2 regions of the Clostridium kluyveri DSM 555 genome follow, and region 2 is predicted to be linked to the other one. Evidence: riboswitches for the same ligand, from Rfam matches in the RefSeq annotation. Region 2 holds a riboswitch; the other holds the start of a gene.
What was found. Region 2 has a riboswitch for cyclic di-AMP ahead of CKL_RS03275 (cell wall hydrolase). Riboswitches for the same ligand answer to the same signal wherever they lie in the genome.

Region 1: another riboswitch for cyclic di-AMP. It lies ahead of CKL_RS01535 (cell wall hydrolase); the one in region 2 lies ahead of CKL_RS03275 (cell wall hydrolase).

Annotation. Positions count from the first base shown of each region.
Region 1 covers NC_009706.1:270,511-283,124, forward strand. The annotation lists gene CKL_RS01490 (fumarate hydratase) at 1-363, shown strand, start outside; gene CKL_RS01495 (Fe-S-containing hydro-lyase) at 415-981, shown strand; gene citX (citrate lyase holo-[acyl-carrier protein] synthase) at 1,193-1,888, shown strand; gene CKL_RS01505 (tetratricopeptide repeat protein) at 1,984-2,697, shown strand; gene ptsP (phosphoenolpyruvate--protein phosphotransferase) at 2,738-4,354, shown strand; gene CKL_RS01515 (DUF4652 domain-containing protein) at 4,459-5,235, shown strand; gene CKL_RS01520 (tetratricopeptide repeat protein) at 5,228-6,460, shown strand; gene trxA (thioredoxin) at 6,546-6,863, shown strand; gene CKL_RS01530 (NAD(P)/FAD-dependent oxidoreductase) at 6,913-7,767, shown strand; gene CKL_RS01535 (cell wall hydrolase) at 7,895-8,419, opposite strand; cyclic di-AMP (ydaO/yuaA leader) riboswitch at 8,421-8,554, opposite strand; gene cdaA (diadenylate cyclase CdaA) at 8,679-9,542, shown strand; gene CKL_RS01545 (CdaR family protein) at 9,509-10,762, shown strand; gene CKL_RS01550 (NAD(P)/FAD-dependent oxidoreductase) at 10,743-12,344, shown strand.
Region 2 covers NC_009706.1:655,999-668,612, forward strand. The annotation lists gene CKL_RS03265 (methionine ABC transporter ATP-binding protein) at 1-438, shown strand, start outside; gene CKL_RS03270 (methionine ABC transporter permease) at 440-1,096, shown strand; gene CKL_RS03275 (cell wall hydrolase) at 1,185-1,946, opposite strand; cyclic di-AMP (ydaO/yuaA leader) riboswitch at 1,953-2,092, opposite strand; gene CKL_RS03280 (DUF116 domain-containing protein) at 2,277-3,473, shown strand; gene polA (DNA polymerase I) at 3,559-6,201, shown strand; gene coaE (dephospho-CoA kinase) at 6,225-6,824, shown strand; gene CKL_RS03295 (lytic transglycosylase domain-containing protein) at 6,869-7,447, shown strand; tRNA gene CKL_RS03300 (tRNA-Leu) at 7,571-7,655, shown strand; gene CKL_RS21475 (hypothetical protein) at 8,335-8,460, shown strand; gene CKL_RS03310 (HTH domain-containing protein) at 8,463-8,978, shown strand; gene CKL_RS03315 (SDR family oxidoreductase) at 9,122-9,997, shown strand; gene CKL_RS03320 (manganese catalase family protein) at 10,051-10,623, opposite strand; gene CKL_RS03325 (spore coat protein CotJB) at 10,636-10,890, opposite strand; gene CKL_RS03330 (spore coat associated protein CotJA) at 10,893-11,114, opposite strand; gene CKL_RS03335 (spore coat protein) at 11,497-11,982, shown strand; gene CKL_RS03340 (lecithin retinol acyltransferase family protein) at 12,051-12,614, opposite strand, start outside.

The DNA.
Region 1 (12,614 bases), 390 kb from region 2:
GCAGATGGAATAGAGGGAGTCAAGGATTTTATAGTAGGTGTGGTGAAAGAGGCGGGTGCTAACCCCTGTCCTCCTATAGTAGTTGGTGTAGGTATAGGAGGTACCTTTGATAAGGCTGCAAATCTTGCTAAAAAAGCACTTGTAAGACCTTTGTCTTTAAGAAATAAAAATAAATTTTATAAAGATTTAGAAGAAGAACTCTTAGTTAAAATAAATTCTCTTGGAATAGGTCCTCAGGGATTTGGAGGTAAAACCACAGCTCTTGCAGTAAATATAGAAACTTATCCTACACATATAGCGGGATTGCCTGTAGCAGTAAATATAAATTGTCATGTTACAAGACATAAAGAAATAGAATTATAATATTTAGTGATGATAGGAGTTGAAAAGTCGTTTAGTTGACGATAAGTATAAATGGAAAAAAATATTACATGTCCTTTAACAGAGGAAAAAGTTAAAAGTTTAAAAGTGGGAGATAGTGTGTTAATATCTGGAACCATATATACTGCCAGGGATGCTGCTCATAAAAGACTGATAAAATTAATAGAGGAAGGTAAAGAGCTTCCTATAGATATAAAAGATTCCATAATATATTATGCAGGACCTACTCCTGAAAAACCAGGCAATATTATAGGGTCTGTAGGTCCAACCACTAGCTATAGGATGGATTCTTTCACACCTATGTTATTAGACAAAGGGTTAAGGGGAATGATAGGAAAAGGTCTTAGGTCAAAAGAGGTTATAGAATCTATAAAAAAGAATAGAGGTATTTATTTTGCTGCTATAGGAGGTGCGGCAGCAATTATAGCAAAATGTGTAAAAAAAGTGGAAGTAGTGGCCTATGAAGATTTGGATTCAGAAGCTATAAGAAAATTGGAAGTAAAAGATTTCCCTGTAATTGTAGTGATAGATTCAGAAGGAAATAATTTATATGAGATAGGGAAAAAAAATTACTTAAACTTTAATAGTTCTGAAATTTAAAATTTCAACATACTTAAAAATAAATTAATATAATTTTTTATAAATAACTTTAAAAAATACAATGGAATCTTAAAAAAATTCTGCCTATTTACGACATAAAGCTTGTAGAGATTCAACGAAAAAAGTATAATTATGAGTATACTACTAAGTCTTAAAGTTTAAAAAAGGAGGTTAAGAATATATAAGAATTAACAATTCTTATTGGTGTATTATGGGTATTGATTTAACTGTAAATGATTTTAATGCTAAAGGTGGCATAAATAAAGGGAAAAATGATGATAATATAAATAAAAATGAAGTTGCTAGTGATGTAGAGGGAGAACTTATTAAATCCATATATATGAATTGTATTTCAGAGAATTATAATGGAATAGATGCAATTATAGATAAGGAATATACTAGAGATGATATTATTAAAGATAAAAAAGAAAGAGAATGTAGGAGAAAATGGCTTATAAAGGATTATTTAGCACCTCTGCTCTCTATGAAAGTCAACTATCCAGGAATTTGTAAGAATAATTGTGTGAGCTTTGGAATAATGAAGATATTTTGCAGTTTGGTAATTAATGAATTTAAAGATAGAATAATGTATAAAGATTTACAAGTAACAAGTGAAGGTCCTATACTGACCTTAGTTATTAATGGTGATGTCTGTAATATAAAGAGAAGGGTTATCGGTATAGAAGAAAATCACATCTTGGGAAAATATATTGATATAGAAGTATATAATAGTGATGGAACTAAGGTTAACAGAAAAAATCTTGGATTTAAACCTAAGAAATGCTATATGTGTGATGAAGAACTTTCGGATTGCATAAATGATAAAAGGCATGATGTAAATGAAATGAAACAGTGCATAAAAAATGAACTTGAAAAGTATTTAAAGAACAATGAATTTAAAAATTAAATCATGTGGAAAATTTAATTTTTAAGTAAATAATTTAGTCTTTCAGGCAAATTTTTCTGAAGGGCTAAATTAAAGCTGTTTAGGAGGAAATATAAATGGCTTTTAATAGAAAGAAAACGATAAATTCTAATCCACCTAGTAAAAATACCTTGAAGATAAAAGGTATAATATTTTGTATTTTGTGTATTATAGCAGGAGTTTTAATAACCAAAGTTTATTATGATAATAGATATAATAACAGCAATAAAAATTTACAAAATGTTACCACAGAGGATTCAGTGATAAAAAAAGCAGATACCAGCCAGGTTGAAAGTGAAAATAACAGAAAATTGGAACAAAAATATAAAGAAGCGGAAGAGTCTTTTAGTAATAAACAGTATGTAGATACTATAGCTAAAGCAGATGAAATAATCCGTGAAGATAACACATTTTATAAGGCTTATAACATAAAAGGGATAGCATTATGTTATAACAACAATTATGAAGAAGGAATGAATAATATAGATAAATCTCTTAATTTAAATCCTGATTTTGGATATGCAAGGTTCAATAAAGCTCTTGCCTATGAACTTTATGGAAAATATGAAGAAGCTCTTAATTGGTATGACAAAGCTTTAGAAGTAGAAAATTATATATGGAGTTATTATGGTAAAGCAAGTATATATGGAAGGCGTGGAGATGTTTCAAATACGGTAAAATTTTTAAAAATAGCTGTAGATATGTCTCCGGATATTAAGGAAATAGCTAGAGAAGAAGAGGATTTTAATCCTGTGAAGGATTCACAAGAATTTCAGGATTTAGTAAAATAGCATAGCTGTTTTATATAACATAATCTCAGGAGGAAAATAGATGAAGAAAGGTATACCAGCTTCTAAAGGTTATGCAATAGGTAGGATAGTTATAAAAGAAGAAAGTGGATTAAAAATTGAAAATACATATGTGTCAAATGTATCAGAAGAAAAAGCAAGATTTGAACGAGCATTGATTTTATCTAAAAAACAGCTTGAAAAAATAAAAACAAAAACTAAACATCAGTTGGGAAAGGGTAAAGCAGAGGTGTTCGAGAGTCACATTATGCTTTTAGAGGATATAGAATTTGCAGGTGCAATAGAATTAAAAATAGAAAAAGAACATATAAATGCAGAAAAAGCCGTTTATGATATAGTAAATTTGTATATGGAAACTTTCAAACTTATGAAAGATGAATATATAAGAGAGAGAGCAATGGATATAAAAGATGTAGGTGATAGAATACTTTCCAATCTAACAGGAAATATAACATCCTTAGGAAATTTGAGTAGTAATACAGTAATTGCAGCTCACGATCTAACACCATCAGATACAGTTCAGTTGGATAAAAATAAAGTAATAGCTTTTATTACGGATCTTGGGGGAAAGACTTCTCATAGTGTTATTATGGCGAAAGCTTTCCAAATACCTGCAGTAGTGGGTATGAAAGATATAACAAGTTATGTTAAAAATGGAGATTTGGTTATTGTAGATGGCGTAGAAGGGATAGTTATGGTAAACCCCGGCAAAGAATTAGTGGAAAAGTATAAAATTAAAATAGAAGAATATGGTATAGAAAAAGAAAAACTTAAAAGTATAATAAATTTAAAGACAGTTACGAAATCAGGAAAGCAGATAAAACTTTTAGGAAATATAGAGAGATGTGAGGATGTAGAGCAGGTCATAAAAAATGGTGGAGATGGTATAGGACTTTTTAGAACTGAATTTTTATATATGGATAGAGATGCTATGCCCCAGGAAGATGAGCAGTTTGAAGCATATAAGTATGTGCTTGAAAAGATGAAAAATAAGCCTGTAGTTATAAGAACGTTGGATATAGGTGGAGATAAAAAATTATCATACTTTCCTATGGAAGAAGAATGCAATCCTTTTTTGGGTTACAGATCCATTAGAATATCTCTTGATAGAAAGGATATATTTAAAGTTCAACTTAGAGCTCTTTTAAGAGCGTCAGTTTTTGGAAATTTAAAGATAATGTTTCCTATGATAAGTTCTGTAGAAGAATTTTTACAAGCTAAAGAAGTATTAAAAGAATGTATGGAAGAACTTGCTTTAGAAAAAAGGGAATTTAATAAGGAACTAAAAGTTGGAATAATGGTAGAAGTACCTGCTGCGGCCATAAATGCAGATGAAATGGCCAAATATGCAGATTTTTTTAGTATTGGAACTAATGATTTAATACAATATACTCTAGCTGTAGACAGAGTAAATGAAAAGGTAGCCTATCTCTATAACCCAATGCACCCAGCAGTATTATCTCTTATAAAGACCACTATAGAAGCTGCACATAAAAATAAAAAATTGTGCAGTATGTGTGGAGAAATGGCATCAGATGAGAATGCAATTAAATATTTAGTAGAATGTGGATTGGATGAATTTTCTATGAGCCCTCAATCTATATTAAAAATAAAGCAATTTATTAAAAGTTATTGTTAAAAGTAAAATTGGCGTAGTTTTTAGCAGGAAAATATTATGATATAATTTAATTAAGATATATGATAGGAATAATACCAGAGATTATATAAAAGGGGGATTACACGGTGAAATCTAAAAAAGTGAATTTTCTAATATGCTTGTCTTTGATGGTTTTAGCTTTATCATTTACAGCTTGTTCTTCTGATAAAAATACTTCTTCTAATAAGGTAAATACTAATACTTCTTCTAATAACAATGATAAAAAGGTAAACTCAGATACTGCAGCTGTTGATACTAAGGATAAAAATAATGAACAAACAACACAAAATAATGGTTCTTCCTCAAGTACTGCCAAAAATACAAGTGGAATAAATTTTATAAAAAAACAATTGGATAGTAGTACGGAAATAACCTTTAATACTGATTGGAAAAATTCAGAAGATGGAAGTTATAGTGCTTGTATAGAGGGCAAGGGCAGTGAAGCTTTAGAAGAAGGTATAGGAAAAATAATAATAAAAAGTGGACAAAATCTTTATAGTTATGAAATAGAGAATAATACTCAAATATCACCTAAATATATAGAATGGGCTGATGGAAAAAACCTATTTGTAGTCGTAGCATCTTCTCATGGAACACTAGCAAAAGGAGGAGATTTGTATATGCTTAATGTAAATACAGGAGAAGTTTCGCTTTTAATAAAGGATTCAAATAAAAAACAACAGATAATGTCTGTACAAAAAGATGGAAATAATATAAATTTGAAAGTGAATATTTATGATGATGATGCATATAATGAATCTCATGTAGAAGATTGGGTTATTACTCCCTTTAATACAAGCTTAAGTGGCAAGATAGAAGTTAAAAATTCTGATGGGAAAGTAGTATATAAGATAAATGAATAAATCACAGAAGATATATAATAAGGCCTTAAATAAATATAATAACGGATATATAAATGCTGCCATAAAGTTATGTGAGGAAAGTATATCTATAGATATAAAAAATAAAGCATCAATTAATCTTAAAGGGCTTTTGTTATATTTAAAAGGTGATTTGGATAAGGCACAGAAGCTTTGGAAAATGAATTATCAGGTTAATGGGGATGAAGTTGCCCAAAAATATCTTGAGAGTTCAAAGAAAGATAATGAGAAAATTCAATTCTATAAAAAAGCTCTAGGATTAATTGAGGAATTTAAAATAGATGAGGCTTTAGTATTATTAGAAAAATGTACTGAAAGTGATTTTAATTACATCAATATAAATAATTACAGTGCATTGTGCTATATGAAGAAAGGTCAATATGCTAAAGCCTTGGAGAAGATAAACAATGTACTTAAGCTGGATGTTAAAAATATTGAGGCTAAAGAAAATATAAAATTGCTTGAAAACGTGGATATAATAAGCAAAAAAAATAATATAAGAAAAGTATGTTGTATTTCCTTTATTGGTATTTTAATAGCTTGTGGTATATTTCTAATTGTGAATAGGGGCAATAAATCAATTGTAAGTTTTATAAAATTTTTTAATACAGGAACCATGAAAGCACAAAATATAAATTATGAAAATAATAAAAAAATTGAAAATGTCAATGGGAAAATTGATAAAAATGTAAAGAAGACTTTTCCTCTTGAAGATATGGAAAATTATATAAAAAATAAAGATTATGATTCTATGTATGTACAGGTTATGAACTGGAGAAGTAATAAACTGAACTCTAATGAGGAAAATTTGCTATCTGAGGCATACAAGCTTTTAACTACAGAAGGATGTGTTTATTTTTATAATTTAGGGTGTAACTATTTAAAAAATAAAGATTATAATAATGCAAAGACTTATTTAAAAAAATCCTATGAATTTGGAACAGGAAATGAATTATATCCTCATATAATTTATATGCTTGGAACTTCTTTCGATTTATCGGGAGATTTAAAAGGAGCTATAAAATATTATGAAGAATATGATGGTAGTTTTTCTGATGGAAGTTATGAAGAAACGGTGTTATATAGGCTTGCTGTCATATATAAGAATTTAAATATGGAACAATCTAAAAGCTATGCTAAAAAATTAGTAAACACTTATCCTGAATCTATTTATAATAATTCACAAATAAATAATTTAATAAATTAAGGACTAAAAAAGTTGACGTGAGAAATAATATAATATACAATATAATTAAAAAACATACCCCTACGGGGTATAAGGAGGGTGAAAAATGGTAGAGGAAATAAAAGATATAAATTTTTCAGAATCTGTTAAGGAATCATCAACTCCAGTGGTAGTTGATTTTTGGGCTTCATGGTGTGGTCCTTGCAAAATGCTTTCACCTGTTATAGAAGAGGTTGCTAGTGAACTAGAAGGAAAAGCTAAATTTTTCAAGATAAATGTAGATGAGAATCCCGTTACAGCAGCTCAATTTAAAATTGGAAGTATTCCAACTGTAATGGTGTTCAAAGATGGAAGTGTAGTGGAACAATTTATTGGTTTTAGGCCTAAAGATACAATAAAAGATGTCTTAGAAAAACACATATAATAAAAGTGTTTTATAATTGGAACAAAAATGCATTAGGGGGTGAGGTTAATTGGAACATAGATATGATATTGCCATAATAGGCAGTGGCCCTGCCGGAATTTCTGCAGCTATTAATGCTAAGATAAGGAATAAAGATATTATTATTTTTGGCAATGAAGAACTTAGCGATAAATTGATCAAGGCTCCTAAGATCAGCAATTATATTGGATTGCCAGATATAACAGGATTGGAGTTAAAAAGTAAATTCCAAAATCATTTGGATGTTATGGGAATAAACATAACATTTGAAAAAATAAATTCTATATATGCTATGGGACAATATTTTGCTCTTGCAGTTAATGAAAAGATGTATGAGGCAAAGGCAGTTGTACTGGCTACAGGTGTAGAATATACAAAACCTTTAAAAGGGGAACAAGAATTTCTAGGCAGAGGAGTAGGCTATTGTGCAACCTGTGATGCACCTCTTTATAAAGATAAAACAGTCACTGTTATTGGTTACAATAAAGAAGCGGAAAAAGAAGCCAACTATGTAAGTGAACTTGCAAGTAAAGTATATTATATACCTGTATATAGGGAAAATCCTAATTTAAAAGATAATGTGGAAGTGATACAAGATAAAGTCTTAGAGATATATGGTACAGATAAAGTAGAAAGAGTCGTTCTAAAGTATAAATCAATAAGTACAGATGGAGTTTTTGTATTGAAAAGCAGTATTGCACCAGATCAGCTTATGCCAGGACTTATCCTAGAAACAGGGCATATAAAAGTAGATGTAAATATGAGAACAAATATAGAGGGATGTTTTGCAGCAGGGGATTGTACAGGAAAACCATATCAGTATATGAAAGCTGTAGGTCAGGGACAGATAGCTGCACTTAATGCTGTTTCATATCTGGATAAATAAAATATTGGTTTAAAGTTTGATTTTATGGAAAGAGGCATCAGAGTTGAATGATGATGGATGTTTCTTTTATATATTTTAAGAAGGGTTGTGAAGAGCAATTGTTAAATTGCTTTGCACAACCCTTTTTTTAATTTACTACAAAAAACACATGGTTTCCTATATATTTAATATTTCTCTTATTAATATTTTTCATCCACTCTGATGTAGCTATCTTTGGATTATAAAAGAAAGTAGATCTTCCTGTGGGATCCACTCCTTTTAATGCCTGCGCTACTGCAGTGTAGCTATTTTGGTTTGGAGTTACATTTATATCTCCATTTTTTACACAAGAAAAAGCTCCTTTTTGTTTTATGACGCCTTGTATTGTCTTTGGAAATTCAGGATATTGCACTCTGTTTAATATTACAGATGCCACAGCTACCTGGCCTTCAAAAGGTTCAGAATTACTTTCGGCATAAACCACTTTAGCCATTAGGTCCACGTCATCCTGAGTTATGTATATCTTTTGGTTAGAGTAATTAAATACCTGCACAATCTCGTCTTGCTGATTAAATAACATAGAATTATCATTGTTAGCTTCCTCTGCGCTTACTTTTACAGAGAGTGTTAGTAGTAATAACGAAAAAATTATAAAACAAAAAAATTTTTTCAAAATATATCCTCCTTATTACCGACGGGGTTAGCTGACGGGTTCGGAAAAGGCATAACCTACGTAATAAATTACGATTCACCCCAAAATAGTACTGGTTTCCCCGTGTTTTTTATAAAACTTAGGCTAATGATATTGTACCCACTTAGTAAAATAAAATACTAAAAAATATACTTTATTAAAAATTTATTAAAATAAGTACTGCAGACATATAAACAATGTTAAATGGTATATAATTAATATAGATGTCAGTAACAACAGGATGGTGAAATTAGTGGAGCTATTGCAGCTAACGGTTAATTCAGTAAAAAATATAAGTATAACATCTATTATGGATATACTGGTAGTAGCATATATACTCTATAAAGTATATATGCTTATAAAGGAGACTAGAGCAGAGCAACTTTTAAAGGGAATTATGCTTATAATATTTCTTATACCTATAAGTAGTTTTTTCAATTTAGTGATGCTTAATTGGATACTTACAAAAACTTTAACTATAGGAGTTTTGTCTATTGTAATTATATTTCAGCCGGAAATTCGCAGGGCGCTTGAGCATTTAGGAAGAACGGCTTTTAACGATAAGCATATATTGGCGGATGAGGAGATAATGGAAAAGGTTGTAACAGAAATTGTAACTTCTGTAGAAAGTTTATCGCAGAGTAAAACTGGAGCTATTATTGTCATAGAGCAGGTCACAGGTCTTGGTGATGTAATAAATACAGGAACAAAGTTAGATGCAGTAATATCTTCTTCACTTTTAGAGAATATATTTGTGGTAAATACTCCTCTACATGATGGGGCAACTATAATAAGAAATGATAGAATAGTGTCAGCAGGTTGTTTTTTGCCCCTTACAAATAATAATCAATTAAATAAAAAATTAGGAACAAGACACAGAGCGGCAATTGGAATATCGGAAAACTCTGATGCTTTGGTTATAGTGGTATCAGAAGAAACTGGTATAATTTCTTTTGTGGCCAATGGAAAGCTCATGAGAAATTATACAAAAGATAGATTAAAAAAAGTTCTTACTGCTATAATGAAAAAAAGATTTCAGAGCAAATCTACATGGAGAGAGAAGGTGATTGAGTGGAAGGAAAAATTAAAGAAAATCAAATTTTAATAAAAATATGTTGTGTTGTTGCAGCATTTATTTTATGGTTATATATATACAATATAGAGAATCCTACAGTAGAAAGAAAAATTGTGGTGCCTGTAACTATAGTCAACAAAAATATACTTGCTCAATCAAAACTTGTACAAGTTGGAAAAAAAGAATTTAGTGTATCTCTTCTTGTAAAAGGAAATGCTTCCGATTTATATTCTATCAAGGCTGCTGATTTTGAATTGCAGTCAGATTTTAATTCTTATGTTATGAAAAAAGGGGAAAATACTGTACCTGTATCAGTAAAAAAAAGTCCTGATGATATAACTATTATTAATAATGAAAATCTATGGATAAAGATTCAATTAGATGAATTAAAACAAAAAACTTTTTCTATAAAAGCAGTGTCACAAGGGAAAGTTAAAGAAGGATATTATGCATTAGAACCTATATTGGAAATACAGCAGGTAGAAATTAGTGGGGCGGGAGATGTAATAAACAAAGTAAAAACGATTATAGGAAGTTATGATTTAAAATCTGCATCCTCAAATATAAATACTTCATTAGCACTACAGGCACAGGATGTATCAGCCAATGTATTAGGGGATGTAGTTATTAAGCCATCTTCTGTTAAGGTTACTATACCTGTTGTTAAAATAAAAACTGTTCCAATAAATATTAAATTGCAGAATAATACTTCAGATATTAGTAAATCAATAACTGCAGAACCAGAAAAAGTGGATATAGCAGGAGAGGAAAGGATTATTAAAGATATAAATGGAATAGATACGGAATCTATCGATTTAAGTAAAATTCAAAGTGAAGAAAACATTCAGGCAAAGTTGATAGTGCCGCAAGGTGTAAAACTGGTTACTGGTACTGGAGTGGTGAAATTAAAAATAAATTCAAGTGAATTAAATAATTCTAATAAAACTTCTCAGAAGGAAATGAATTTAAATATACAGATTAAAAATTTAAATGATGCTTATACAGCAGAGTTAAGTTCTAATAGTGTATCTGTAGTAGTTTCTGGCTCTGAAAGTATTATAAATAATTTAAGTGAAAATAGCATATCCTGTTATGTAGATGCCAGTTCTTTAACAGAAGGAGAACAAACTGCAGGAGTAGTTATATCTCTTCCAGAGGGGGTATCTTTAGTATCTCAGGATATACAAAATGTTAAGTTACAAGTTAGTAAAAAAACACCGGAGGGACAAAATGCCAATAGTAATCAATAATTTAAATATAAGTCTTGATCAAGGTTATGATGAGTTAAAAGCAAAAGCTGCTAAAAAGCTGAAGATAAGTAGTAGATATATTAAAGACTTTAAAATACTTAAAGAGTCTATAGATGCCAGGAAAAAAAATGATATAAAATTTAACTATTCAGTGAAAATAGTCTGTGAGAATGAAAAAAAAATAGTATCGAAATTAAAAAATAGAGATATAAAAATAGAAGAGCAAGGTTTAAAGGATAAATTAATTTGTGGCACAAAAAAAATGGAAACCAGGCCCATAATTGTGGGAATAGGACCTGCAGGTATGTTTGCAGGTCTTTTACTGGCAGAAAATGGATATAAACCTTTGGTAATAGAAAGGGGGGAAAAAATTGAAGAAAGGACGTTAACTGTAAATAAATTTTGGAATACCGGAGAATTAAATCTTGAATCTAATGTACAATTCGGAGAAGGAGGAGCGGGCGCTTTTTCTGATGGAAAGCTCACTACCAGGATAAAGGATAAAAAGTGTCATTTTATTTTAGATACTTTTGTGAAATATGGAGCTCCAGAGGAAATAATATATAGTGGCAAGCCCCATATAGGAACGGATAACTTAAAAATAGTGGTTAAAAATATAAGAAATAGAATATTGGAATTAGGAGGAGAAATACTATTTAAAAGTAAATTAGAAGATTTGATTATAGCACATAAAAAATTAAGAGCTGTGGTGATAAATGGCAGTGAAATCTCTTGTGATAATTTAATATTGGCTATTGGACACAGTTCGAGGGATACATATAAAATGCTCTACGAAAGAGATGTATTTATGGAACCTAAAGCATTTGCCATAGGGGTTAGAGTAGAGCATTCCCAATACATGATAGATATAAATCAATATGGAAAATTTGCAGGTCATCCAAAATTGAAAGCCTCGGATTATAGATTAGTATATAAAAGTAAAGAAGGAAGAGGTGTCTACAGTTTTTGTATGTGTCCTGGAGGAGAAGTAGTAGCTGCAGCTTCTGAGGAGGGCAGGCTTGTAACTAACGGTATGAGCTATTATAATAGGGCATCAAATAATGCAAATTCTGCTATAGTTGCAACTGTGGGAGAAAAAGATTTCCCGGGAAGTTCTCCACTTAAAGGCATAGAATTTCAAAGGCATTATGAGAATTTGGCTTATAATATTGGAGGAGGAAATTACATTGCTCCAGTACAGTTAATTAGAGATTTTTTAAAAGACAAAGTAACTTATAAACTGGGAGATGTAAAATCAACTTATAAGCCAGGATATGAATTTAGGGATTTAAATTTGTGCCTTCCTGAAAAGGTAACTTCGTCATTGAAAGAAGGATTTAATAATTTTGAGAGAAAGATAAAAGGGTTTTCAGAAGGGGACGGGATTATGATAGGAGTTGAAACTAGAACATCTGCACCGGTTAAAATAGTCAGAAATACTAATTTGGAGAGTATTTCAGTAAAAGGATTATATCCTTGTGGTGAGGGGGCAGGATTTGCAGGAGGTATAGTATCTGCTGCAGTGGATGGATTAAAAGTGGCTGAAAATATAATAAAAACTTATAGCAGTCTTGATAAATGATGTAAAATAGCCTTTATAAGAAGGTATTACAGTCAAATATATAATAGCAATAAATTTTGAACTTCAAAATTAAAAAAATTGTTTTAATAATGTTATTTTGTATTCCATTTATTTATAAAACATGATATACTAAAGAAAACAGATTGTTTACATATTAACAATATGAATAATTGATAATGCCAATATAAGTATGAGGCATTGAAAATTATAAAATATATATTACAAGTAAATGTAACTTAACTTAAATCATGGAAAATTTTTTATGATTTA
Region 2 (12,614 bases):
TCTATACTTGAACTTTTAAAGAAGATAAATAAGGAATTTGAACTAACCATAGTAGTAGTAACACATCAAATGGAAGTAATAAAAGAAATATGTAACAAGGTAGCAATTATTGACAGTGGGGAGATAAAGGTAGAAGGAGATGTGGAAGAAGTATTCCTAAGGCCAGGTGAATATTTGAAAAAATTGCTGGGAAATGAAAATTTACTGCCGGAAAGAGGAATGAACATAAGAATATTTTTCCCGAAGGAAATAAGTCAGGATAATTTGATAACTTCTATGGCTATAGATTTAAATATAAAATTTTCCATAGTGTGGGGAAAACTTGAGAGATTTCGAGATAATGTACTGGGAAGCCTAGTAATAAATATAAACCAAAAAGATAAGGAACAAATATGTAATTATCTTTCTTCAAAAAATGTAACATGGGAGGTGGAATAGTATGAGTTTTAATGAAATATTTAAGCAGGTACTATTTCCGGCTGTAGGAGAGACATTTTATATGGTAATAGTTTCTACAGTATTTGCCGTAATTATAGGATTTATACCTGCAGTTTTACTAATAATAACGCAGCCAGGGGGGCTTAGGCCTAATAAGGCAGTTTATAAGGTTTTAGATGTAGTGGTAAATTTACTTAGATCATTTCCATTTATAATACTTATGATAGCTATCTTTCCTTTTACAAAGCTTATAGTTGGAAAAGCCATAGGTACTACGGCAGCCATAGTTCCACTTACCATAGCTGCAGCACCTTTTGCAGCAAGGGTAATTGAATCCTCTTTTAAAGAAGTGGATCCTGGAGTAATAGAGGCATCTAAATCCTTTGGGGCAAGTAATATTCAGATAATATTTAAAGTTATGCTAAAAGAAGCTCTTCCATCTATAGTACTTGGAATAACACTTACAGTTATAAGTGTAGTAGGATATTCTGCTATGGCAGGTACAGTAGGGGGAGGGGGACTTGGAAATGTGGCAGTAAATTACGGATATTATAGATTCCAGACTAATATAATGGTGTATACTGTAATAATACTTGTGATAATTGTCCAACTGCTTCAAACTATTGGGGATATAATATATAAAAAACTTAATAAATAAAAATATATAAGGCATAAGTAAATAAAATTATAGTTTTACTCATGCCTTAATTTTTAAAAATTAATTGAAACTATGTATAAAATTCATATTAATATACAAATACCATTTTGCCGACTCTTAAAGCAATGGGTTTTGACCAGAGCCAGGTATTTGTTGTACTATCATCAAAGTAATATAACGCACCATTTGTTGGATCAGAGCCATAGAGTGCTTCATAAGCAGCATTTTTTGAATCCTGAGAAGCAGATTTGTTTATCCATCCATTATATACAGGAGTGAATTGATAATAGCCACCTGATACTTCATATATTACATCTTTTATAGTAGATGGAAATCTTGAATTTTGAACTCGGTTAAGTACTACAGCAGCTACAGCTACTTTAGCTTTATAAGCCTCTCCTTCAGCTTCTGCAGTTACTAATCTGGCCAGTAAATCTAAGTCACTTTCACTATAAGGTACTATAGAACCTGAGGAGCTTGTACTCTTAAAAATCCAACCTGCAGGTATGTTTAATACTTCACCTGGATAAATATACTTGTCCACATTGCTGTTAGCTGCGATTAATGTGTTAAGAGCTATACCGTATTTTTTTGCTATTAAATAAAGGGTGTCTGAAGGTTTTACAGTGTATGTACTAGAATTCACATATAAGACTTGATTTGGATATATTTCGCTGCTTTTTAGATTATTATTTTTTATAATAGTGTCTACGTCGGTTTTAAATAGTATACTTATTTTAAATAGAGAATCTCCCGACTTTACTGTATAATTAGCAGCATATACCTGTGTAAAAGACAACATGGAAAAAGTTAATGCAAATAGTAGTGTTCTGATTTTTTTGAAATTCATAAATAGATATCCTCCCTAATTAGCCTACGAGGTTAGTTGACAGGTTCGGAGAGGGATTGTCCTACTTTTTAATAAAAAGATTCACCTCAAATATTGTTATCCCCCGCACTTGATTCCAGTTTTGGAAGTTTAGGCTTGTTTTATAGTTGTTATTTTAACAGCATTCTTATAATATATCCTTATTAAATTGATGGATATATTGGATTTAAAATGATCATATGGTTTATTGTGTAAAACAAATAAAAAGTAATGAAATAATTATAAAAGTGAAAACTATTGTTATGAATTCTAGTAAGAATATGTGTTAATTATAATTAGGAGAGAAAATGTATGAAAAATTATATAACTTATAATCTTAGAGATAAATTAAAACATTCTGATGAGTATTATAAATTTATACCTGATTTTTCAGAACAGGTAATACAAAAAATTAAAATTAGGGCAAATAATATAATAGAGGATTTTATGGCATATATTACAGAGTTTGATATAGAACAATTGGGAAGTAGGGAAGAATACCAACTGGAAATTCTGATTATGGGGGTTTTGTGGAATGTGTATTCAGAAAAATCTTTGGATTTACCTAAAATACCTCGTAAAACTTTATCCTTACTTTCAAGTATGAGACAATACTCCTGGATTTTTAAAAAGTGTATAGATAGTATAAAAGGGAAAATGGCATATAAATATCTTTTAAAAGGAAAAATCGATAAAGATATAGTTTATAATACACCCTGTATAGAAAATGATTTTGAAAAATTAATAATATGGCTTAAATGTACAGGAGAATTTAAATTTCAAGCTGGAAGAATGGAAATATGGAATTTATTTTTTAAACATAATAATAAGGAGTATGTACGTAATGCAGGTAAACTTATTGTTGAATTAGCAGATTGGTTTGAGAAAGAATCCATAGAAAAACTCGGTGGGTATACTTTAAATGTAAAAAAGTTTTTAATGAATGAATATAAGTTTTATGGAACGAGAGAAGATAATATTTTTTGTGGACGAAGAGAAGTTGAATATCATCTCAACATGGTGGGAGCAGAAATTTTAAATAGAGTCTTTAGAGATACATTTTTAAAAACAGAGGATAAAATAATATTTCTTCCAGCATGTATGTGTTTAAAGCCTTATAATACATGTAGAAGAAAAAAAACAGATAAAGGTTTTATATGTATGAGATGTTCTGAAAATTGTAAAGTTAATATATTAAATAGAATAGGGAAAAAGTATAATTTTAAAGTTTATATAGTTCCCCATGAAAGCAATGCTTTCTCAGGCAGAAAACATATCAGATATGGGGACATAGGTATTGTAGGCATTGCCTGTGTACTAAATTTAATAGAAGGAGGATTAAAGGCCAGAAATTTGAATTTGGTACCTCAATGTGTTATTCTTGATTACTGTGGATGTAAAAATCACTGGCATAAAAGTGGCATTGAGACAGATATAAATTATAGAAAATTGTTTGAAATTTTACAAATTCCACAAGGTGATATAATAGTAAGAAATTTAAAACAGTAGAGAGTAAATATAGTAAGATGTTATAATAGAGAAGCTTAAAAAATTTAATTTTTAGATATTTAAATAGAATTTTGGAGGTAATTTTATGTCTCGAGAAAAATTATTGATATTGGATGGACATAGTTTAATGAATAGAGCTTTTTATGCACTGCCGGATTTGACCAATTCAGAAGGGACTCATACAAATGCAGTTTATGGATTTATAAATATGCTGTTGAAAATGAAAAAGGAAATTGAACCCAGTCACATAGTATGTACTTTTGATAGAAGTGCACCTACCTTTAGACATGATAAATATAGTGAATATAAAGCCGGCAGAAAAAGAATGCCTCCTGAGCTGTCAGAACAGTTTCCTATAGTTAAGGAAATATTGGAGCTTTTATCCATAAATATTTTTGAAATAGATGGATTTGAAGCAGATGATCTTATGGGTACATTATCCGTTTTTGCAGAAAAAAAAGGCATGGAAGTATATATAGTTACAGGAGATAGAGATGCCCTCCAGCTGGCCACAGATTCAGTGAAAATTGTAATAACTAAAAAAGGTATAACACAAAAGGAAATATATGATAGAAATAAAATTATAGATGATTATGGAGTAACCCCTACGGAATTTATAGATGTAAAAGGGCTTATGGGGGACGCTTCGGATAATATTCCTGGGGTACCTGGTATAGGAGAGAAAACTGCCCTTAAATTGATAAAAGAGTATAAAAGCATAGAAAATGTACTTTGTAATATAGATAATATTAAAGGGAAAAAAGTTCAAGAAAATTTAAAAAATTATATGGAACAGGCTGTATTTAGTAAAAAGCTTGCCACTATTGTCACAGATGTTCCTATAGAACTGGATTTACAATCTATTGAATCGAAAGAACAATATAATGCCGAAGGCTTAAGAAAATTATTTGAAAAACTTCAGTTTAAATCCTTAATGGATAAAATACCTAAAGTGGAGGAACAGGATAAAATAGAAGTGGAAGATTTTCAGGTAGAATGTGAGGTTATAGATACTTTAAATAAAGTTCATAACTTTATAGACTCTTTAGAAGCTGAAGATATGAAAAATAAATTACTTTATATTAATTTCAAAGTTGTAGATGAGAATAGTTATGCTAAAAATTACATAGATAAGATATTTATAAATATAGGAGAAAAAAATTTTGAAATACACATAAAAGAAATATATGATGAAAATAAAATTAAAGCAGTGGAAACAGCTAAAATGTTGTTTGAAAATTCTAGCTTAAGTAAAGTGAGTTATGATGTGAAAGTACCTTGCAGTATATTGCATAGAATGGGAATAAAGCTTTTAGGCATAGAATTCGATATAAAGATAGCAGCTTATTTAATGGATCCGGCTAGGACCAACTATGAATTACCGGATATTATTAAGGAGTATCTGAATATAGAAATCTCTGAGGAAAGGGAAGATTGTTTTATAAAAGAAACATTGTTGTTTAGCAGGTTATACTCTACTTTAAAGAAGAAGATATCAGATTCTTCTATGGATAAATTGTTGTATGAAGTAGAACAGCCACTTACTTTTGTACTGGCATCTATGGAGTGTGAAGGATTTAAGGTGGATAAGGATAAGTTAACTGAGATGGAGGAGAAATTTAAAATAGAAATAGATAAGGTACAAAAGGAAATATATTTTCTCTCCGAGGAAGAATTTAATATAAATTCTCCAAAACAGCTGGGTAAAATATTATTTGAAAAGTTGGATCTGCCTGTCATAAAAAAGACTAAAACGGGATATTCCACTAATGCAGATGTATTGGAAAGATTACATGGTAAACATCCTGTAATTGAAAAAATAATCTATTATAGACAGCTTACTAAATTATATTCCACATATATTGAAGGATTAAAAGGAGTAATAGAGGAAGATGGTAAGATTCATTCTAATTTTAATCAAACAGTAACTACTACAGGGAGACTTTCAAGTACCGAACCCAATCTTCAAAATATACCTATAAAATATGAGATGGGAAAAGAAATAAGAAAAATATTCATACCAGATAATAGGGATTGTGTTATACTCTCGGCAGATTACTCGCAAATAGAACTTAGGGTGCTTGCCCATATATCAGGGGATGAAAATTTAATAAATGCATTTATAAACCACAATGATATTCACACTAAAACTGCATCAGAGGTATTTAATGTACCTTTGGGAGAAGTAACATCTACACAGAGAAGTAATGCAAAAGCCGTAAATTTTGGTATAGTATATGGTATTGGTGATTTTAGCTTAGCAAGGAATTTAAATATACCCAGAAAAGAAGCAAAATCTTATATAGATGCTTATTTTGAAAAATATCCTAAAGTGAAGTTGTACATGAATGATATAGTAAAGCAGGCCGAAAAGAATTTTTATGTTACCACCATTTTAAATAGGAGAAGGTTTATACCGGAGATAAAATCTTCTAATAAAATAATAAAAGCTCTAGGAGAAAGGTTTGCCATGAATACTCCCATTCAAGGAAGTGCAGCGGATATTATAAAAATAGCTATGGTAAATGTTTTTAATAGATTAAAAGATAATAATTTTAAAAGCAAGATAATACTTCAGGTTCACGATGAACTGGTATTAAATGTGTATAAAGATGAACTAAAAGATGTAAAAGACATTGTAAAAGAGGAAATGGAAAATGTGTTTAAGCTAAAGGTTCCTCTTGAAGTGGATATAAGTATAGGGGATAATTGGTATCAAGTTAAATAAAATAATTGAAGGTGGGGAAAAGTGTGATTAAGATAGGACTTACTGGAGGGATAGGTAGTGGAAAAAGTACTGTTTCTAATATATTGCGGGAGCAGGGTATAGCTGTAATAGATGCGGATATTATAGCTAGAGATGTAATGGAAAAGTATATTGTAATAACAGATAAAATAAAATCTACTTTTGGAGAAAAATTTATTGATGGCTCGGGGAAGCTGAAGAGAAGAGAATTTGGAGATTACATATTTTCAAACAAGGATAAAAAAAATATATATGAAGATATAATAATGCCTTTTATTAAAAAAGAAGTATTTGAAAAAATAGATGAACTGCATAAAAGAGGAGAAGAAATTTGTATAATAGATGGGGCTACTCTTATAGAAAGTGGATTCTATAAGTACACAGATATAATTATACTGGTATGGGCAAATAAGAAAACTCAAATATTTAGGGTAAAGGAAAGAGATCAATTGACAGAAAATCAGATAATTGATAGAATAAATTCTCAAATGTCCTTAGAAGAAAAGAAAAAATATGCTGATTTTGTATTGGATAATTCAAATACTTTAGATGAAACAAAAAAACAGTTAGAAGAAATATTGAATAAGATAACTATGAATTTGTAGGGGGTGGAGTGCCTTAATATGTAATATTTAAGGCATAAATAACATTGAAATCTAAAATGAAAATAGTAGCAGTGGTGTTAATAATAATAGCAATATTTAGTGCAAGAAGTGTGGTGAGATATTATTTTCCTTTAAAATATTCGGATTACATAGTGAAATATTCTAAAGAATATAGTCTGGATGTTTATTTTGTAATTGCTGTAATTAAGACAGAAAGTAATTTTAAAAGATATGTAAAATCAAATAAGAATGCCATAGGTCTCATGCAGATAACTCCAGATACAGCTAAATGGGCGGCAGAAAAAATGAATATAACTAATTTTAATGAAGACATGCTATATGATCCGGAATTTAATATTAGAATGGGATGCTGGTATCTAAATGATTTAAAGGCAGAATTTAATAATGATATGAAGCTTGTATTGGCTGCATATAATGGAGGAAGAGGAAATGTGCAAAAATGGCTAAAGAATTCGGAACATTCCACGGATGGAAAAAATCTTGACTATATACCTTTTCAGGAAACAGATAAATATATTAAAAGGGTAGAGGTGAATTACAGAATTTACAAATTTTTATACAACAATACTTTAATGAGTATATTAGCAAATATATATTATTAAATTTTAGTTGACAGCATTATCAAAAGTGATTATAATACTATTGTATGTTAGGTCAGTAAATACTAGGTGTTTTAAGTTATAAAAATTAAATAATGCCTTTATTATTTTAATAATATGAATAATGCGAAGGTGGCGGAATAGGCAGACGCACTACTTTGAGGGGGTAGCGAGTAACATCGTGTGGGTTCAAGTCCCATCCTTCGCACCAAAGAGAGTACTGAGAAGCAGATTGCTTCTTTTTTTTATATCACAAACCAACGTTTTTTTAGTTTTTTCATACAGAAGGAAATAGCAAAACTTTCTTAATTTACTCCTACTTCAATAATTTTAATTTATATTTACTTTTATTTTCATAGAATTTTATTATTAGCAAATAAGTAGTGTAAATTTATATATGTTATTATATTGAATATATAGATGATATTGGCTGAACAAGATTAAACGTAAGCATAAAAGCATGAGTTGCATTCCGATATTTTTAAGAAGGCACACCTATATAGCTCTAATGATTACCCTACCATATCTCACGGAGTACATATCTATGTCTCTACATTCCTTCGTTCTGCATTTTAGAGCAGGTGCTAGCATTAATCCTCGTATATTGGGTCAATTAAGCCCTGGGAGTTTGAACGTACTTTAACCTCGCTCCTAATATATTATGGAAGAATTTCTGTTGCTTAAGGGCGGTTGTATTTTTACAGTTTCCCGTGTTTTTTATTTAAGGGGAAATGAGAAAATCCCTGTACCCAAAAGTTATAAAATATTATTTTACCAATCTTTAAATTTTTTAATTATAAATACAAATTATGACATTATTTTTACAAATTGTATATTAAAATGTATTTAATATAAATTATAATAATTATTAGAAATTAAGGAGGAAAAAAATGATGAAAAAAAGGTTAGCTAGTGTTTTATTTGGGATAATTATGTTATTATCTCTGCCTATTACAACTTTTGCTGGAGTTATTCCGGTTGCATATTGTGATCACACAATTGTTTGGACAAGCTAGCTATGGAGTTTTTTGATAAGAATTATAATGGAGATGATAAATTAAGAGGGGATATACAATCTTTGATTGAAAACAATCTAATTACATTAGAATCTTTAAGCAAAATAATTGGAATAGATTATCTTTGGTTGAAAGATTATATGGATAAGAAAAACAGCTTTAAAGATTTTTACACTAACAGCATGTACTCATGTGAAAATCAAAAAGATAAGTTAAATGACTTACCTATTTTAACTCCTAGCTCTTTATCAAATTTAATTTTTATGTTATCAAATGGAATATCTATGATAAATGAAGATGAGCGAATTAAAGGTGTAATAGATGTATTAGTAGATGACTTTAAGATTAGTTATAAAACTTTAGCTATATATTCAAAACTTGAATTAGAGGATATACAAAGTTTTATAAAAGATGGTAATTCTATTTCATATGAAAAAAAGTATAAGTTGGCAGTAGCAACCCTATTTTTACATTACTTATTTAAAAAGTCACCAGATATCAGAGTTCATAAAGATTGAAAAACCAATATGTTTTAAGGACAAAAAAGAATATCCTTGAATGGGTATTCTTTTGTTATTTATTATATTTTATGAATGATATTTCTACAGTTACCAATACTATTGTTAATTGATTTTAAAATAGTATAGGAGGATTATAACATATGAATAATGAATTTTACTTAAACTTTCCTAAAGCTGTTCCAGAGCAAACTCAAAATAAACATCCGGGTATAGAATCCCAAATGAATCCCAGACCTGTATTTGAAGATCCAAATTATAAAGGCAGAAATAGGCTAAAGGATAAGGTTGCATTGATTACAGGAGGAGACAGCGGCATAGGAAGAGCAGTTGCTGCAGCTTTTTCAAAGGAAGGTGCTGATTTGGCAATAATTTATTACGATGAGCACGATGATGCCAAATACACAAAAGAAATTGTTAAAAAAAATGGGAGACAATGTGTGTTGCTTTCAGGAGATATTTCAGATGATAATTTTTGCAGAAGTGCAGTGAAAAGTGTAATGGATAAGTTTAGTAAGATAGACATATTAGTAAATAATGCTGGAGTACAATTTACCCAAAACAGCATTGAGGACATAACAAATGAACAGCTGGAGAGGACTTTTAGAACTAATATATTCAGTATGTTTTATCTTACAAGAGCGGTGTTGCCTCATCTGAATCCCGGAAGTTCTATAATAAACACCACATCCATAACTGCTTATGATGGCAATGAAACACTTTTAGATTATTCTTGTACAAAAGGTGCCATAGTATCTTTTACTCGTTCCATGGCATTATCTTTGATAGGTAGAAACATAAGGGTAAATGCAGTGGCACCGGGACCCGTGTGGACTCCTCTTATTCCATCATCCTTTAGTGCTGAAAAGGTAGGTAAGTTTGGTTCAAACAGTCCTATAAAAAGACCTGCCCAGCCAGTAGAGATAGCGCCGGCTTATGTATTTCTTGCCTCAATGGAATCTTCCTATGTTACAGGTGAAGTTATACATATAAATGGAGGACAATTTATAGGGGGATAAAAAGTTAAGGGTTAAGGGAAAATTATCCATAACCCTTAACTTATTAGTTAGTATTAGAAGCACTTTTTGGTATCCATGAGATCCTGTACTTGAACCAAAGCCTCTCCAAAACGTTGAAAGTGAACGATTTCTCTGGCCCATAAAAATTTTAGGACATCTATTATATCAACATCATCTGTTAATTTTATTAGATGTTCGTAAGTTGTTCTGGCTTTTTGTTCAGCGGCCATATCTTCATGAAGGTCTGTTATAGGATCTCCTGATGCCTGAATATATGCAGCTGTCCACGGAACACCATTGGCATCTGTAGGAAAAGTGGCTTTGCCATGCTGGGTATAGTGAGAAGCTAGTCCTGCTTCTTTAAGTTCATCTATAGTGGCATCTTTTAGTAGCTGGTATACCATTGTAGCTATAATTTCAACGTGAGCCAATTCTTCAGTACCTATATCTGTAAGTAATCCTTGGGTTTTACCGGTAGGCATAGTATAACGTTGATTCAAGTATCTAATACCGGCACTTAATTCCCCATCGGGACCTCCGTATTGGGCAACCAGATATTTTGCCATTTGAAGGTCTTTACACCTAATATTCACAGGATGTTGTAATTTTTTTTCATAAATCCACATATACACTACCTCCTACATGTCAGATTCCCAAGGCCAGGGTTCATTTACCCATGTCCAGGGGTACTGACTTTGGGAGAAGCCAAAATTAAATAGAGCACCAAAGTTTAGTTCATATTCTCTTATAAGTTTCATAAGCTGTTTTGAGAATGTATTGAAGTCTGATAGTGCTTTTTTGTTATCGGGAAAGTTATCTAAAAATATACTTAAATCTAATGTAGCAAATTCTAATTGACGAATTTTATTCAGTAAATTTTCGCGATTATCCATACTTATTTTCCTCCTATACAATCTTCATTTTCAGGGTAAGGCATAGCAAGATTTGGGAATATAGTACCTTTTTTTAATGCAATGTTTAAAGGAAGTAGGCCTATATAGGGCTGCATAGGAACATATGCTCTTGCGAGTCTTCTACCCGAAGAATGAGGAAGATTAGAATTACGCATAAACTGGGGATTTACATAGGGGATAAATCTTGAATACAATATTTTCACCTCGTATATTCTCTCTACAATGATAATATATTCAAAGCTGTAAATTGTGTTAACGTAAATTATTTCAAAGATATATCTTGAAAAATTTATTAATATAGAGGTTTTAAATATATTGGTTTAATGATATAATCATGTTAAATGATATATTATAATGACTAATTTAATAAATAAGTTTGTGTAAACTCCTATAAATGTTTTTCACTATATAACTTGTGTACCCTCCAATTTATATATTTATTATTTACCAGGAGTTTACATAAATCTTTCTATATATTATACGATTAAGTAACTCATATGGCTTCAAATAAAATATATTTTATTTGAAGTTTTTTTTGTATAAATTTATTGATGGGGATACATAATAATTTTGGAGGTGTTTTTTATGTCGATGAATTTAGCTAATTCGGTAAGTTTAAGTAATAAGGAAAGATCATTATTAGAAGATCAGAAGAGTCATGAAGCTATGTGTATACAGAAGTATACCAATTATGCTAATCAGGCCAGGGATTCACAGTTAAAACAGTTGTTTTTAAATAATGCTTCAATAGAGCAAGAACATTTGAACAGTATTAACACTATTTTACAGGGTCAGGTGCCTGATACAAATAATAAACAAAATACAAACAATATAAATTCAAATATGAATAGTTCTTCTTCATCTGCAGGAAGCCAGGTTTCTGATGCGGATATGTGCAAGGATATGCTTATGACAGAAAAGTATATTTCGGGTACATATGATACTTCCATATTTGAATTTAAAGATACAAATGTTCGGAATGTATTAAATCACATACAGAAGGAAGAACAACAGCATGGGGAATCTATCTATAAATATATGGAAAGCAAGGGATTATATAGTATTCAGTAAAAAGTGTTTAGGCTTAAAGTGGTGATTTAATTGAGAGTTATGGAAATATATTTCATAACTCTTAATTTTTATTGTAGGTTTATACCAAGGGATGTAAGTATTTTTATTTGAACCATTTCTTTTTCAGATAAATTTTCTAGTTGAGGGGATTCTGAATTGTTTGTTTTACACCATATAACAAAATGCTCACAATTATTTTGTAGTAAATTATAACTTCTTTCTCCCAATCTTGTTTTTGCCTTTTTTACAGTTTCTTGAGAGTTAAACGGCACAGCATTTTCTATATTTAAAATAAAGTAAGTACCTTTCTTAAAATAAGGTTCCATATCTGTTTCCTGTATTTTAGCGTCTGCGGCATTACCTGTACTGCTGCAGTAATGAATAACTTTGTTATTACCTATGTATATTCCCATATGATCGTACTGGTACTCCATAAATTTACCAGTAGTTCCCACTATATCTCCATATTTAGGTTCTCCTATAGATTTAGATACTTTAATTTGTGTATGCTTTTTTACTTTAAAATATAATGTGTTGTTTTGGCTTATTTCGATAGAGATGGTGCTGCTTTCATGAAATCCATCTATAGGGGGATTTATCATAAGGGTTTTACCATCAACGCTTAAAAATAC